4 regions of the Halomonas sp. B23F22_3 genome follow, and region 4 is predicted to be linked to each of the others. Evidence: predicted binding sites of a transcription regulator. Region 4 holds the regulator's gene; each other region holds the start of a gene.
What was found. The regulator FNR, encoded in region 4, switches genes on or off when oxygen is low (the NO sensors DNR and NnrR bind a similar motif). The targets are predictions, from matches to a motif close to TTGATNTANATCAA.
Positions count from the first base shown of each region.

Region 1 (4,049 bases), on a different contig from region 4:
GCGGCGGGCTCGCCTCGCGGGTGGCGGGGCTGTTCGGGCGGGGCAGGAGCGACGCGCCCGCCGAGCCGGCGCTGCCGGCCGTCAACGGGCTCTACTTCTGGGGCGGCGTGGGGCGTGGCAAGACCTACCTGATGGACACCTTCTTCGAGACGCTGCCCTTTCCCGAGAAGATGCGCACCCATTTCCATCGCTTCATGCAGCGGGTGCACAACGAGCTCGAGCACTACAAGGGCGAGAAGAATCCGCTCGCGCTGATCGCCGCCAAGTTCGCCGCCGAGGTCCGGGTGATCTGCTTCGACGAGTTCTTCGTCAAGGACATCACCGATGCGATGATCCTGGCCAACCTGCTCGAATCGCTCTTCGAACACGGCGTGGTGCTGGTGGCGACCTCCAACATCGTCCCCGGGGAGCTCTACAAGGATGGCCTGCAGCGGGCGCGCTTCCTGCCGGCCATCGACCTGCTCGAGCGTCACTGCGAGGTGGTCAACGTCGACTCGGGCGTCGACTACCGGCTGCGCGTGCTGGAGCGCGCCGAGATCTTCCACGCCCCGCTCGATGCCGAGGCCGAGACGGAGCTCGCCCGCAGCTTTCGCGAGATCGCCGGCCACGAGGGCGAGGAGGGTGCGCCGCTGGAGATCAACCACCGCGTGCTGCACACCCGCCGGCTGCACGACGACGTGGTGTGGTTCGAGTTCACCGAGCTCTGCGACGGGCCGCGCAGCCAGAACGACTACATCGAACTGGCGCGGGAATTCCACAGCGTGCTGGTCTCCAACGTCACCCGCATGAGCGGGGCGACCGACGACCGCACGCGGCGCTTCATCAACATGGTCGACGAGTTCTATGACCGGGGCGTCAAGCTGCTGATGTCCGCCGAGGTGCCGGCCGAGGAGCTCTATCGCGACGGGCGCCTGGAGTTCGAGTTCCAGCGCACGCTCTCGCGCCTGCAGGAGATGCAGTCCCACGATTATCTGGCGCTGCCGCACAAGCCCTGATGCCTCTTCCCCTGTGGGGCGCGGGTCGTGTAGAATGCGCGCTCGCTCGACCGTTGCAGCGTCCCCTCGGGGCGAGGCAACCAAGAAGAATAGGGACGGTTCGATGCCGGCCATCCGGCAACAGAACCCAATACATCCTAATGGTGATTCACCCATGAAGACGTTCACTGCCAAGCCGCAGTCCGTCCAGCGCGACTGGTTCGTCGTCGACGCTGCGGACAAGACACTCGGTCGCCTGGCCACCGAGATCGCTCGCCGCCTGCGTGGCAAGCACAAGCCGGAGTTCACCCCGCATGTCGATACCGGCGATTACATCGTCGTGATCAATGCCGAGAAGGTGAAGGTCACCGGCAACAAGGTCAACGCCAAGACCTACTACCGCCACACCGGTTATCCGGGCGGCCTGCGCTCCATGAATTTCGAGAAGATGATCGCCCACGCACCGGAGCGTGTCATCGAGTCCGCCGTCAAGGGCATGCTGCCGAAGGGTCCCCTGGGTCGTGCCATGTACTCGAAGCTCAAGGTCTACGCCGGCACCGAGCATCCGCACGCTGCCCAGCAGCCGCAAGAACTGAACATCTGAGGGAGTCTTCGCCATGACACAGCAGTATTACGGTACCGGGCGCCGCAAGACCTCTACCGCGCGCGTCTTCCTGAAGCCGGGCACCGGCAAGATCACCGTCAACAGCCGCGATCTGGACCAGTACTTCGGTCGCGTCACCGGCCGCATGGTGGTCCGTCAGCCCCTCGAGCTGACCGAGACCCTCGGCCAGTTTGACGTCTACGTCACCGTCAAGGGCGGCGGCGGCAGCGCCCAGGCCGGCGCTATCCGTCACGGCATCACCCGTGCCCTGATGGATTACAACGAGGACTTCCGCGGTCAGCTGCGCGAAGCCGGGTACGTCACCCGTGACGCCCGTAAGGTCGAGCGTAAGAAGATCGGCCTGCGCAAGGCGCGTCGTCGCCCGCAGTTCTCCAAGCGCTGATACGCACGTATTGCCGCTCGAAAACGCCCAGGTCCTGCGACCTGGGCGTTTTTTGTTTCGGATCAAGAATTTGTCGTCGGATTGCGCCGCGTACGGGGAACCTTTCCTTGTGCGGGGCGACGCGATTTTTTAACATAGTGCGCATTTGATATCCGTGGTCGCGGGGGATTCACTGCTCGTGATGGAACAGCGGGTAAGTCGATGGGAGAAATCTGAAAATGGCAGATAACGGCGTAAACAAGGGTCGGCGCCGTTTCCTCGTAGGTGCCACCACCGTCGTGGGTGCGGTGGGTGCCGTCGGGGTTGCGGTCCCCTTTGTAGCTTCCTGGCAGCCGAGCGCCAGGGCGAGAGCGGCGGGCGCGCCCGTTCAGGCGGATGTGTCGAAGCTCGAACCCGGGCAGCGCATGACCGTCGAATGGCGCGGCAAGCCGGTGTGGATCCTCAACCGCTCGCCGGAGATGATCGAGCGCACCGAAGCGATCGAGGCCTCGGAACTGGCGGATCCGGATTCCAGCGTGCCGCAGCAGCCGGACTACGTGGAGGGGCCGCTGCGCTCCATCAAGCCTGAGATCGGTGTGCTGATCGGTATCTGCACCCACCTGGGCTGTTCGCCGCTGTTCCGGCCGGAGCCTGGCAGCGTGGATGTCGGGGACTGGCCCGGCGGCTTCTTCTGCCCCTGCCACGGCTCACGCTTCGACCTGGCCGGGCGCGTCTTCGCCAACGTGCCGGCGCCGACCAACCTCGAAGTGCCACCTTACCGCTTCGACAGCGATGTGCTGATCACTGTCGGCGAAGATGAGGAGTCTGCCTGATGGGTAATCCGAACAAGGCCAAGGCGGAAAGCGGCGTGATGCGCTGGGTCGACGACCGTTTCCCCGCCACCCAGATGTGGCAGGAGCACCTGTCCAAGTACTACGCGCCGAAGAACTTCAACTTCTGGTATTTCTTCGGCTCGCTGGCCCTGCTGGTGCTGGTCAACCAGATCCTCACCGGGGTCTGGCTGACCATGAGCTACAACCCCTCCGCCGAGGGCGCCTTCGCCTCCGTCGAGTACATCATGCGCGATGTGGAGTGGGGCTGGCTGATCCGCTACATGCACTCCACGGGGGCTTCGGCCTTCTTCGTCGTGGTCTATCTGCACATGTTCCGCGGCCTGCTCTACGGCTCCTACAAGGCGCCCCGCGAGCTGGTGTGGATCTTCGGCATGACCATCTACCTGGCGCTGATGGCCGAGGCCTTCATGGGCTACCTGTTGCCCTGGGGCCAGATGTCCTACTGGGGTGCCCAGGTCATCATCTCGCTGTTCTCCGCCATCCCGGCCATCGGCCCGGACCTGGCGCAGTGGGTGCGTGGTGACTTCCTGATCTCCGGCATCACCCTGAACCGCTTCTTCGCCCTGCACGTGGTGGCGCTGCCCATCGTGATCCTGGCGCTGGTGGTGCTGCACATCATCGCCCTGCACGAGGTCGGCTCCAACAACCCCGACGGCATCGACATCAAGAAGAAGAAGGACGAGACCGGCAAGCCGCTGGACGGCATTCCCTTCCACCCGTACTACACGGTGAAGGATATCGTCGGCGTGGCCGTGTTCCTGTTCGTCTTCGCGGTGGTGATCTTCTACTTCCCGGAAGGCGGCGGCTACTTCATCGAGAAGCCGAACTTCGAGCCGGCCAACCCGCTGAAGACGCCGGATCACATCGCGCCGGTGTGGTACTTCACGCCCTTCTACGCGATGCTGCGGGCGATCACCTTCAGCCTGTTCGGTCTCGACGCCAAGTTCCTCGGGGTCATCGTGATGGGGGCGGCGATCGCCATCCTGTTCGTGCTGCCCTGGCTCGACAAGAGCCCGGTGAACTCCATGCGCTACAAGGGGTGGATCTCCAAGGTGATGCTGCTGCTGTTCGCCATCAGCTTCGTGATCCTCGGCGTGCTCGGCGTGCTGCCGACCACCGAGACGCGGACCCTGGTCGCCCAGCTGTGCACCGCGCTCTACTTCGCCTTCTTCCTGCTGATGCCGATCTACACCCGGCTGGAGAAGACCAAACCCGTTCCGGAAAGGGTGACTGGC
Region 1 covers NZ_JBIEKG010000005.1:278,331-282,379, reverse strand. Annotated here, with positions in the region: gene zapE (cell division protein ZapE) at 1-995, shown strand, start outside; gene rplM (50S ribosomal protein L13) at 1,150-1,578, shown strand; gene rpsI (30S ribosomal protein S9) at 1,592-1,981, shown strand; gene petA (ubiquinol-cytochrome c reductase iron-sulfur subunit) at 2,200-2,793, shown strand; gene ACGTNG_RS13320 (cytochrome b) at 2,793-4,049, shown strand, end outside.
Region 1: petA (ubiquinol-cytochrome c reductase iron-sulfur subunit) is a predicted target of FNR. The motif match lies at 2,034-2,047, and genes of this name have one in related genera.

Region 2 (4,049 bases), on a different contig from region 4:
ATGCCCGGGAAATCGCGGCCGCTCGTTCGGGCATGCCCGGCGCAGGGTCTCCAGCCGCCAGGGCGCGTGCGCCCGGTATGACGCCCTTCCTGTCTACGCGGACAGACGCTGCCAGGACCTTCATCTTGTCGACTCGCCGTCTTTCCGGGCCATTCCTCCGCATACACTGTGCCCAATGAGACTTCCATTGCCGCGCGCCGTCTTCTTCGCGCTGGGCGCCGCGATGATCGGGCTCGTGGTCGTGCCAACCGAAGAGGCATTTGCTCGCGGTCTCAGTACTTCCGAACTCGTCACCGGGCGCCTCTTCTGGGCGCCGTGGCCGTCATGGGCGTCTGTCGCATGCAACGCGGCAGGGCGTCTGGCCGGCGAACCCCTCGGGACCATCTCGCGCTACTGCGTAACGGCCTGCTCATCGGGTGGGCGACCATTTTCCTGTACAGCCTGGCGCTCGAGACCAACGACGTGACCCCCGTGATCATCACCCTGGTCGGCACGTCTGCGGTCGTCGGTTTCCTGGTGGAGACCTCCGGGCGTCTGCGCCTCGAGCATGTCTTCATTCTCACCTCTGTTCTGGTGGCGCTGATCGCCACGGTGCTGTCGGCGCACAACGCCCATGCACAGGTCTCCTGGACGCTCTGGGCCGCCGTGGTGAGTGGTGCGATCTACGGCCTGCTACCTGTGCTGCTGAGAAGTTGGCAGGCTGCCGACGACCTGACTTCCGTTGGCTGGTACCTCGCCTACGGGTGCATCATCGCCGCCACCCTCGCGCTGCTCACCACCGATACAACGATCTCGGCCTTGCTGGAAGCCGCCGGGAACGGAGATGTCATCCTTGCTGGCGTGGTGGGCACCGGCTTGGGTTACACGCTCCTCCAGCTCGGTGTGGCGCAAGGCGATGGCGGCGAGTCGCTGAGTCCCGGGGTGGCGGGCGTTCTTTACGGCTTCGAGCCGATCACGGCAATAATCGCGGCGGCGCTCTGGCTGCGACAGCCGATCTCGCCCGAGACGATCTTCTTCAGCGGCGCCTTCCTGATGCTGGCGTTCTCGGCAGGATCGGTCCTCAAGGCGAAAACGCCATGAACCCTGGCCGTTTGATGGTCATGCCGATGCCCCGACGCCTCGCCGTCGTCGGGGCTGTTCAGGCATCGCTGGTCGCGGCAACCCGCTAACGGACCACGGGTCCCGTCCCTCGGGCCCAGGGAGGCACTCCCTGGTGGCCTGCTCCTGGCTGCATGGCGGCCCCGGGGAGTGGCGATTCGCCTTTGATATGGATCAACGCGGGGAAGCAGGGCGAGGCTATATTTATTGTTGGCGAGCCCTCACCGGCGAGCGTGCCGGTTACTCCCGGCGTGTTCTCTCCGGCTTCCCCGCTCGCTCCCCACAAGATTCGATCACGAGGAGTCATCGTCATGGCCAAGAAAGCACCCAAGGAGGTTCCGGTCTCGAGCGAGTCGTCTGCCCAGCCGTCGGAATCCCGGGGGATGAGCCCGTTTCGCGAATTCGATCGGCTGCTCGACAGCTTCTTCGATCGGGGCCGCATGCCATCGCGCTGGGAGCATCCCCTCTGGGAGCGCTTCGCCGCCTTCGAGAAGGGCATGCCCAAGGTCGATGTCATCGATCGAGACGCCGAGGTGGTGGTGCGTGCCGAGGCCCCGGGCTTCGAGCGCGAGGAGCTCGATGTCTCGGTGACCGACGGCGCGGTGACCATCAAGGGCGACCACCGTGAGGAGAGCAAGCAGGAGGAGGGCGAGTACTTTCGCTCCGAGATCTCCCGCGGCTCCTTCACCCGCACCGTGCCCCTGCCCGGCGAGGTCGATACCGACAAGGCCGAGGCCAGCTTCAAGAACGGTGTCCTGGAGCTGACGCTGCCGAAGCTCAAGCGCGCCAACCGCCGCAAGGTCGAGGTCAAGTAGCCCGGGGCCGAGCGTGCCCTACTCCATTCGATCAGCCCATCAGGTCAGCACATAAGGTCAGCCCATCAGGTCGCGCAGCCGCTCCACGGCCAGGAACAGCTGTCGCCGCGGCTGCGCGCCTTCGAGTACCCCGGCGTGCTCGCCATCCAGCGAGAAGCGCAGCCCCGGCACGCCGCCGATGCCGAGCTCCCCGGCGAGGCGTTGATCGGCCAGCACCTGCTCGCGGTAGTCGCCCGCGGCGAGCGCCCCGTGCAGGGCCGTGCCGTCGAGAGCCAGGTCGTCGGCGACCCCAGCTAGGGTCTCGGGGTCGGCCAGGTCCAGGCTCTCCTCGAAGAAGCCGCGAAACAGCGCCGTGCGCATCGCCGCGCCGGCATCTGGGCGCTCATGGGCCTGATCGACGGCCCAGGCGCTGGCCTCGTGGGCGAGCCGCGAGCGAGGCTGCCGGCGGGGCAGGCGCAGGGTCATGCCGCGCTCCGCCGCCATGGGGAAGACGGCCCGTTCCCAGACATCTTGCAGGTAGTCGCCATCGGGGTCGAGGGTCGGCTCGGGCGCGGGGCGCAGCTCGAACGCGCGCCAGTGGATCGCCACCTCGCCCGCGAAGCGCTCGGCCAGGGCATCGAGCTCCGGCGCCTCCAGGTAGCAGAACGGACAGACATAGTCGCTGAAGACATCGAGGGTGATGCGCGGTGGGGTCATCGGGGCCTCCTGTGGCGATGTGGCAAGGCCCACTAGGGTAACAGCGAGCGGGCGGCCGAGCTTGGGGTCAGGGGATCGTCGCCCGGGACCGCGACAAGGTGTCGACTGGAGCGGCGCGGGCGCCGGGTGTAGGCTTGCCGCCTTTCTCTTCATGCACAGGACATCTTCGATGAGCGATCTGCCCAACTGCCCCGAGTGCGGCTCCGAGTTCACCTACGACGACGGCATGCAGTACGTCTGTCCGGAGTGCGGCCATGAGTGGTCGAAGGACGCCGCGGCGGCGAGCGAAGAGGCGGCGGTGATCCGCGATGCCAACGGCAACCCGCTGGCCGACGGTGACACCGTGACCGTGATCAAGGACCTCAAGATCAAGGGCTCCTCCTCGGTGGTGAAGGTCGGCACCAAGGTCAAGAACATCCGCCTGGTCGACGGGGATCACGACATCGACTGCAAGATCGACGGCATCGGGCCGATGAAGCTCAAGTCGGAGTTCGTCAAGAAGGCCTGAGGTCAGTCCCGGATAGACGCTCTCGGCAGGCAGTTCGGCAGGCTCTCGCGCAGCGAGTGGGGCAGGATTTTCAGGTCGCGAAAGCCGCCGACATCCTCGTCGGCGACGTTGTCGGCCTGCATCAGGATCACCTGATCGAGGGTCAGCGGCGCCCCGGGGAGTCGGTGGGCGAGGGCAGCGATGAGCCGCCACGCCAGGAAGGGCAGCGGTACCAGGGGGCGCGAACGCTCGAGGTGGGCGAGCAGCGTCTCGAGGATCTCGCGGTAGCTCATCACCTCGGGGCCGCCGAGCTCGAAGAGGCATCGCGGGCTCGCGTGCCGACCGGTGAGCTGGGCGATGGCCCGGGCGACGTCATGGACGTGCACCGGCTGCAGCCGGGTCATGCCGCGGCCGAACAGCGGAATCACCGGCAGCCGGGTAAGGCCCTCGAGGCCCGAGAGGAAGGCATCGTGCGGTCCGAACAGCACGCTGGGGCGCACGATGATCGCCTTGGGCATGGCGTCGAGCACCGCCGTCTCTCCCCGGGCCCGGGCCCGCACATAGGCCGAGGGCGAGTCGGGGGAGACGCCGATGCCCGAGACCTGCACCAGCCTGGCGATGTCCGCCGCCCGGGCCAGGCGGGCCAGCCGGCCGGCTCCCGCGACGTGGATCGCCTCGAAGCTTAGTTCTCGCGTCTCCACGTAGAGGCTGACGGCGTTGATCGCGGCGCTGGCACCCGCCAGCGCCGCGTTCACGCTCGCCTCGTCACGCAGGTCGGCGGTGGCGAGCTCGATGAGGTCGCCCTCTTCGGCCCAGGCGGGCAGCGCCGGATGGCGGGCGGCGATGCGCACCGCCCGGCCGGTCTCCACCAGTTCCCGAACGATGGCGTCACCGAGAAAGCCGGTGCCGCCGAAGACCGCGATCGGTTTGTCGGGCATGCAGAGTCTCCCGCC
Region 2 covers NZ_JBIEKG010000005.1:440,697-444,745, reverse strand. Annotated here, with positions in the region: gene ACGTNG_RS14145 (EamA family transporter) at 472-1,080, shown strand; gene ACGTNG_RS14140 (Hsp20/alpha crystallin family protein) at 1,410-1,913, shown strand; gene ACGTNG_RS14135 (DsbA family oxidoreductase) at 1,971-2,609, opposite strand; gene ACGTNG_RS14130 (zinc ribbon domain-containing protein YjdM) at 2,779-3,117, shown strand; gene ACGTNG_RS14125 (complex I NDUFA9 subunit family protein) at 3,120-4,034, opposite strand.
Region 2: ACGTNG_RS14140 (Hsp20/alpha crystallin family protein) is a predicted target of FNR. The motif match lies at 1,263-1,276, and genes of this name have one in related genera.

Region 3 (4,049 bases), on a different contig from region 4:
ATGCCGCGCGGGTCATGCAGGGTGCCGCGGGAGTCGGAGCAGCTGACGGGCATCGCGCCGAGCTCAAGGAGCTTCTCGATGGTGTAGATCGCCACGTTGCCGGCGCCGGAGACCAGGCAGGTCTTGCCGGCGAGGGTCTCGCCGCGGGCCGCGAGCATGTTCTCGGCGAAGTAGACGGCGCCGTAGCCGGTGGCCTCCTTGCGCCCGATGGAGCCGCCCCAGTTGAGACTCTTGCCGGTCAGCACGCCCTCGTAGCGGCCGGTCAGGCGCTTGTACTGGCCGTAGAGGAAGCCGATCTCGCGCGCGCCCACGCCGATGTCGCCGGCCGGCACGTCGGTGGTCGGGCCGATGTGCCGGTAGAGCTCGCTCATGAAGGCTTGGCAGAAGCGCATGATCTCGGCGTCCGAGCGCCCCTTGGGATCGAAGTCCGAGCCGCCCTTGCCGCCGCCGATGGGCAGGCCGGTGAGGGCGTTCTTGAAGATCTGCTCGAAGCCCAGGAACTTGATGGTCCCCGAGGTCACGCTGGGGTGGAAGCGCAGCCCGCCCTTGTAGGGGCCGAGGGCCGAGTTGAACTGGATGCGATAGCCCTTGTTGACCTGCACCTTGCCTTCGTCGTCGGTCCAGCAGACGCGAAACATGATCTGCCGCTCGGGCTCGACGATGCGCTCGATGATGTTGTGGTCGAGGTAGTGGGGGCTGCGCTCGAAGAGCGGGCGCAGGCACTCGAGCACCTCCTCGGCGGCCTGGTAGAACTCGGTCTGGGCCGGGCTGCTCTTGCGCAGGGCCTCGAGGGTGTCGTGCACGTAGGGCATGGGGCGATTCCTATGCAGTGGAAAAAGGTTCCACGCACTATATGCCAATGCACCATTATGCAGCAAGCGCATGGGTCATGCAGGGATTGGGCATGGTTTTGATGCGAAATCCCTTCAAAACCGCACAAATCTATGCACCACAATAAAACATAAAATATATTTAATAGATGGTGAGTCAACGTTGATGCCCGATCCGGGGCGAGCAAGGCGGGCAAGGATCGCGTCAGCACCGGGGAAAAACCGGGGCGGCCGGGGGAGAGTGAGGCAGATATCGGCAGGACAGCGCCTGGGGCAGGGCGGGGGGATCAGGCAGCCTGCCGGCGCCGCCACTTCCTCCGGCGACGAGCACCCCGCCGCCTCGCTGGAGCCGCGTCGCGGCGGGGCCTGGGCGGTGCGAACGGCCCCGCGGCGTGATCGCGTGCGTTGAGGCGATTCTTGCACATCTTGTGCTTGAGTCTTTCCAGTGGTCTATATATGGTACGCAGCCCTCGGGGAGCACGGTGCTGGCGACGCCTTGACGCATGTCAGTGCAGGCGGTTTAGATGCCCCCTAGGATGAGCGCTTCGGTGGCCCAGCCGCCTCGACGTCATCAGGAGAATCCTCATGTCTCTGCCCCATCCGCCGTTGTCGCTTGTGCGTCCGCCCACCCCGAGCCGCCTGATCCGCGCCCTGGACCCCCGGGTGCCGCTGGGCGTCAAGCGTCGGCTGGTGGAGCCGCTGCTCAACCGCACCTTCGCCGAGCCGCTCGCGGAGGGCGAGTTCGATGCCCTGGAAGGGCGTCGGATCAGCCTGACCGTCGAGGACCTCGGCGTGACGCTGACCCTGAGTCTCGCGGATCAGCGCCTGTTGCTCTGCCGCGAGCCCGGCGAGGCGACCATCCGCGGCGGCTGGCGCGAGTTCCTGTGCCTGGCCACCCGGCGCGAGGATCCCGACAGCCTGTTCTTCCAGCGTCGCCTGCTGATCGAGGGCGACACCGAGCTTGGCCTGACGGTCAAGAACCTGCTCGACGGGCGCGAGGAGGGCCTCGCCCAAGGGCGCCTCGGCGAGTGGCTGCTGCGCCTGGAGCGTCTCACGGCGCGCGATCGCTGATCTCGCGGCCCGCCGGCGCCGGGCGGGCCCGACTGTTCTATTGATATTGATATCGACTCACCCTGACACCGCTCTGGAGACCCCCGACATGAGCACATCCGCCAAGGCCGTCAAGACCTCCAACGAGGTGCCCCTGCAGGTGCCGTCCCGCGATATCTGGGACGCCAAGTATCGCCTCAAGGACCGTCACGGCCACCCCGTGGACAAGGACGTTCATGCCACCTGGGAGCGTGTCGCCAAGGCCCTGGCGGCGGTGGAGGGCGACCAGGCCGAGGCGTGGCTGCCGAAGTTTCGCTGGGCGCTGGAGAACGGCGCCATCCCGGCGGGGCGGATCATGTCCAATGCCGGTGCCGAGGCCTACAAGCCGGCGGTGAGCCTTATCAACTGCACCGTCTCGCGTACCATCCGCGACTCCATGCACGACATCCTCGACTCGGTGGTGGATGCCGGCATGACCCTCAAGGCGGGCTGCGGCATCGGCTACGAGTTCTCCACCCTGCGCCACAAGGGCGCCTTCGTGTTCGGCGCCGGCGCCGGCACCAACGGCCCGCTGGCGTTCATGGATATCTACGACAAGATGTGCTTTACGGTGGCCTCGGCCGGCGGACGCCGCGGCGCCCAGATGGGCACCTTCGACGTCGGCCATCCCGATGTGAAGAGCTTCATCGAGGCCAAGCGCGAGGCGGGCCGCCTGCGCCAGTTCAACCTCTCGCTGCTGATCACCGACGAGTTCATGGAGGCGGTGAAGCAGGATGCCGACTGGCCGCTGGCCTTCCCCCTCCACGAGGGCGAGAAGGACGACGTCGAGGAGAGCGAGCTGATCTACCGCGACTGGCCGGTGATCGAGGAGGGCTACACCGTCGATGACGAGGGGCGCGTGGCCTGTCGCATCGTCGAGGTGATCAAGGCCCGCGAGCTGTGGGACACCATCATGGCCTCGACCTACGACTTCGCCGAGCCGGGCTTCATCCTGATCGACCAGGTCAACCGCATGAACAACAACTGGTTCTGCGAGGAGATCCGGGCGACCAACCCCTGCGGTGAGCAGCCCCTTCCCCGGGAGGGCGCCTGCCTGCTCGGCTCGGTGAACCTGACCCGCTTCGTCATCGATCCCTTCGGCAAGAAGCCGCGCTTCGACTGGGAGCGCTACCGCCAGGTGGTGGCGATCTTCACCCGCATGCTCGACAACGTGGTGGAGATCAGCGGCCTGCCGCTGCCCGGCCAGCGCCGCGAGATCGAGGCCAAGCGCCGCCACGGCATGGGCTTCCTGGGCCTGGGCTCGACCCTGACCATGCTCAAGATCCCTTACGGCTCGCCGGAGTCGCTGGCCTTCACCGAGGAGGTGAGCCGCAACCTGGCCCTGGAGGGTTGGAAGCAGGCGCTGGAACTCGCCCGCGAGAAGGGCGTGGCGCCGGCGCTCGCCGAGGACTACGAGATCACCCCGCGGATGATGCGCGATTTTTTAAAAAAGAAGAAGACGGCATACGAGATCGGCGACAAGGTGCCGGGCCGCATCCTCCACGCCCGCTACAGCCGCTATATGCAGAAGGTCGCCGAGGTGGAGCCGGAGCTGGTCGCTCAGCTCGCCGAGCACGGCGCGCGCTTCACCCATCACAGCTCGATCGCCCCCACGGGCACCATCTCGCTGTCGCTGGGCAACAACGCCTCCAACGGCATCGAGCCCTCGTTCTCGCACCGCTACTTCCGCAACGTCATCCAGTCGGGCAAGAAGACCAAGGAGCAGGTCGAGGTGGTCTCCTTCGAGCTGGCCGCCTATCGCCACTTCATTGCCGCCGAGGCGGTGGAGAGCGATCTGCCCGACTACTTCATCACCGCCGACGCGGTGAGCCCGAAGCAGCACGTGGCGGTGCAGGCGGCGGCCCAGGTGTGGGTCGACTCGGCGATCTCCAAGACGGTCAACGTGCCCACGGAGTTCGCCTTCGAGGAGTTCAAGGACCTTTACCTGGACGCTTACGCCAGCAAGCTCAAGGGCTGCACCACCTTCCGCTTCAACCCCGAGGCCTTCCAGGGCGTGCTGGTGCGCGAGGACGACCTCAAGAACACCACCTACGTCTTCGAGCTGGAGAACGGCGAGACCGTCGAGCTCGCCGGCGACGAGAAGGTCATCTACGACGGCGAGGAGCACAA
Region 3 covers NZ_JBIEKG010000003.1:424,439-428,487, forward strand. Annotated here, with positions in the region: gene gdhA (NADP-specific glutamate dehydrogenase) at 1-812, opposite strand, end outside; gene ubiT (ubiquinone anaerobic biosynthesis accessory factor UbiT) at 1,416-1,901, shown strand; gene ACGTNG_RS08370 (adenosylcobalamin-dependent ribonucleoside-diphosphate reductase) at 1,990-4,049, shown strand, end outside.
Region 3: ubiT (ubiquinone anaerobic biosynthesis accessory factor UbiT) is a predicted target of FNR. The motif match lies at 1,327-1,340, and genes of this name have one in related genera.

Region 4 (4,049 bases):
CGCGTCGGGCCGAGCTGGTGTCGCTGGCCGCGGTGCGCCTGCGCGGTGACCGGGTCCTGACCAGCGACTCCCTCGACCTGCGGCTCGCCCGTCCCGCCAGTCTCTCTGGCGATTCGATCCGCCTGCACGGCCTGCGCGGCATCGACCTGGCCGAGGGGGCCGGCATCGACGAGGCGCTGGCACAGTTCCTGGACTTCGTCGGCAATCGCCCACTGATCGGCTGGCGCCTGGACGATGACCTGACGCTGCTCAACCGCTACCTGCGGCCGCGCTTCGGCTTCGACCTGCCCAACGCCTGCATCGACGTGGCCCAGGCCTACTATCGCCGGCTGAACCGCCACCACCCCGAACTCGCCACCCGGCCGCGCTTCGAGCAGGTGGCCGAGCGCCTGGGCGTGCCGGTGATGGGGCGGCACACGGCGCTCGGTGACGCCGTGACCACGGCGCTGATCCACCTGCGCCTGACGCGCAGCCCGCCCGAGGTCGAGCGTTTCAGCTGATCCTCGCGGCACGGGCGGGCCCTCGTCGCCTGTCGGCGGCGAGAATGGTAGGATAGCGCCCGCCATTTTCCAGCCGCCCAGGCAGCGCCGATACCATGCCAGACGCCCTGATGTTCGATCCCCGCGAGACCGCCCCGCGCCCCGTCGCCGACCCCGCGACCCCTCCCGACGAGCTCGATGCGTCGGACAAGCGCGCGTTCAACAAGCTGCAGAAGCGGCTGCGTCGCCAGGTGGGCAACGCCATCATCGACTACGGGATGATTCACGAGGGTGACCGGGTGATGGTCTGCCTCTCCGGGGGCAAGGACAGCTACACCCTGCTGGAGATCCTGCGCAGCCTGCAGCGCAACGCGCCGGTGAACTTCTCCCTGGTGGCGGTCAACCTGGATCAGAAGCAGCCCGGCTTCCCCGAGCACGTGCTGCCCGAGTACCTGGACAGGCTCGACGTCGAGTATCACATCCTCGAGCGCGACACCTACTCGGTGGTCAAGGAGAAGACGCCCGAGGGCAAGACCACCTGCGCGCTCTGCTCGCGGCTGCGGCGCGGTTCCCTTTACGGCTTCGCCGAGGAGATCGGGGCCACCAAGGTGGCGCTGGGGCACCACCGCGAGGACATCCTCGAGACGCTGTTCCTCAACATGTTCTTCGGCGGCAGCCTCAAGGCGATGCCCCCCAAGCTGCTCTCCGACGACGGCCGCAACATGGTGATCCGGCCGCTGGCCTACTGCCGGGAAGCCGATATCGCCGAGTTCGCCCGCTGGATGGCGTTCCCGATCATTCCCTGCAACCTCTGCGGCTCCCAGCCGAACCTGCAGCGCCAGGTGGTCAAGGAGATGCTGGCCGAGTGGGAGGTCAAGCATCCGGGGCGGCTCGAGAGCATGTTCAAGGCGGTCACCAACGTGGCACCCTCCCAGCTGGCCGACCGGGAACTCTTCGACTTCGCCGGCCTCGAGGAGAAGCAGGCGCGCGTCAATGCCGATCGCATCGCGCTGCACAACGAGCCCTGATCCGCGGCGGTGACACTTCGTGTCATCAAGGGGCTTCAGCAACGTGAGATCGCCCAATAGGCGAGCATGAAAAAAACCCCGGTGACCTCTTCGGTCGCCGGGGTTTTTCGTGTCGGGACGGGCGTGGCGCCTAGCGGCAGCCCTCCTGTTCGGCCACCTCGATCAGCGCCTCCAGGTCGAGGATGTTGACCTCGCGACCGGAGACGGCCACCAGGCCCTGGGACTGGAAGCGACTCAGGATACGGCTGACGGTCTCCACCGCGAGCCCCAGGTAGTTGCCGATGTCGGCCCGCGACATGGAGAGCCGAAAGCTGTAGGGCGAGTAGCCGCGCCGCCGGAAGCGGTCGGAGAGGCTGGTGAAGAAGGTCGCCAGCCGCTGGTCGGCGGTCTTGCGCGACAGCAGGCGCATCATGCGGCGGTCGTCGCGCATCTCCTTGCTCATGCTGCGGTAGAGCTGGCCGCGCAGCTCCGGCAGGGACTCGGAGAGGGCATCGAGGCGATCGAAGGGGATCTCGCAGACCGTGGTGGTCTCCAGCGCTACCACCGTGCCCGGATAGCGCTCCTCGTCGATGCCGTCGAGGCCCACCAGCTCGCTGGGCAGGTAGAAGTTGGTCAGCTGGTCCTCGCCGCTGCCCTCGGTGGTCACCTGCTTCAGGCTCCCCGAGCGCACCGCGAAGACGCTGGTGAACGGGGTGCCCTGGCGAAACAGCGCCTCGCCCTTCTTCAACGGCGGTCGACGGCGGATGATGGCCTCGAACTGGTCCATGTCCTTCACTTCGAGTGCCAGCGGCAGGCAGAGCGAGCTCAGGCTGCAGGTCTGGCAGCGTGTCTCGTTCAACAGGGGACGGCGCCTGACGGTCGCTGAGTCGGGCATGCTCTCCTCCATGAATGATGACTCAGGTCATAGTATGGGGGATTGTCGCCCACTGGCAAAGCACCCCTTAGGAGGTAGGCGATGCCTGCCGTGGCGATGGCGCGGGGAGGTAGGCGTCGAAGGCGCTGGCCAGCTGTCTGACCACCAGCCGACCGGCGGATGTGACCAGGAGTCGCTGGCCATGGCGTTCCACCAGCCCTTCTCCCTCGGCGAGTGCCAGGCGTGAGAGGGGTTCGGCGAGGTGGGCCGTGGCGTCAAGGCCGAAGGCGTCGCCGAGGGACGCCAGGTCGAGATGGAGGTCGCACGTCAGCTGCTCGATGGCGGCGCTGCGCAGCCGGTCGTCCAGGCTCAGGCGGTGTCCGCCGGCGGTGGGCAGCTGGCCCCGGTCCAGGGCCGCCTCGTACGCCTCGAGCCGCTGCGGGTTGCGCACGTGCAGCGCCTCCAGTCGGGAGACCGCCATCACCCCCAGCCCCACCAGGTCGTGGCGCTCGCGCCCGGCCTCTAGGGCCTGGGCGAGGCGGTCATCGCCCCGCACGAAGCGGTCGTGGCCGAGGTGCACGTAGCCTGCGGCCGCGAGCCTCTCGATGGCCGCCTGCAGCATCCCCTGAACTTCCTGCGGGGCGGGCAGGTCCTCGGGGCGGATCCGACGCTGCCGGGGGAAGCGCTCGGGCTGGTGGTGGTAGTGAAACAGCGACAGCCGCGACGGCGCCATGGCGATCACCTGCTCCAGGGTGGCGGCGAAGCCGTCGCGGGTCTGGCGGGGGAGGCCGAGGATCAGGTTCAGGTTGACGGAGGTGAAGCCCAGCCGGTCCGCCTCGTCGAGCAGCTGTTCGGTCAGGTCGCGACCCTGCTGGCGATTGATCGCCTGCTGGACCTCGGGATCCAGGTCGAGCACCTCGAGGCTCAGCCGGTTGAAGCCCAGCGCCTCGAGATGACGCAGGGTGAAGACATCGGCCTCGCGGGGGTCGATCTCGATCAGGTACTCCCGGTCACGATCGCCGGCCAGCCGGAAGCGGGCATCCAGACGATCGATCAGGTCGCCCATCTGGTCCAGGGTCAGGAAGGTCGGCGTGCCGCCGCCCCACTGCAGGGCGCGGATCTCCCGGCCAGCGTCCAGGTGGCGACCGGTCAGCACCATCTCGCGGTCGAGGCGGCTGAGATACGCCTCGGCCAGGCGGGTATCCGAGGTGGTGACCGGCCGGCGGGTGCAGTGAAAGCAGGCCTGCTGGCAGAAGGGCAGGTGGACGTAGAGCGACAGTGGGCGCGCCGCGGCGTTGCTGTGCTCGAGTGCCCGGCGATATTCCTCGGCGCCGATGTGCTCGCCCATCGCCTGGGGCGTGGGGTAGAAGGCATAGGCGGGGGCCGGCGAGGCCGCCGCGAAGGGGGCCTCGCTACCGGATGCGGTAAACGCGCGAGCGGGCATGGTCGGCCCTCCGGAGGGAAACATGCCTTCATGCTAGCGAGGCCCCCGTCGCGGCGCGTTGAGCTGCGTCAAGCGAAGCCGCGATCGGCGCTCAGTGCATCGACGCGCCGGGCAGCAGCGTCCACAACTGCCAGAGGGCGAAGGCGATGATCGACAGCGCGGCCAGGGTGCGGGTGGCCGGATGGCGGATCAGGGCGCCGAGTTGGCGTGCGGCGAGGCCGGTGGCCAGCAGGGCCGGCAGGGTG
Region 4 covers NZ_JBIEKG010000004.1:341,269-345,317, forward strand. Annotated here, with positions in the region: gene ACGTNG_RS10755 (3'-5' exonuclease) at 1-500, shown strand, start outside; gene ttcA (tRNA 2-thiocytidine(32) synthetase TtcA) at 596-1,507, shown strand; gene fnr (fumarate/nitrate reduction transcriptional regulator Fnr) at 1,638-2,381, opposite strand; gene hemN (oxygen-independent coproporphyrinogen III oxidase) at 2,449-3,804, opposite strand; gene ACGTNG_RS10775 (sulfite exporter TauE/SafE family protein) at 3,896-4,049, opposite strand, start outside.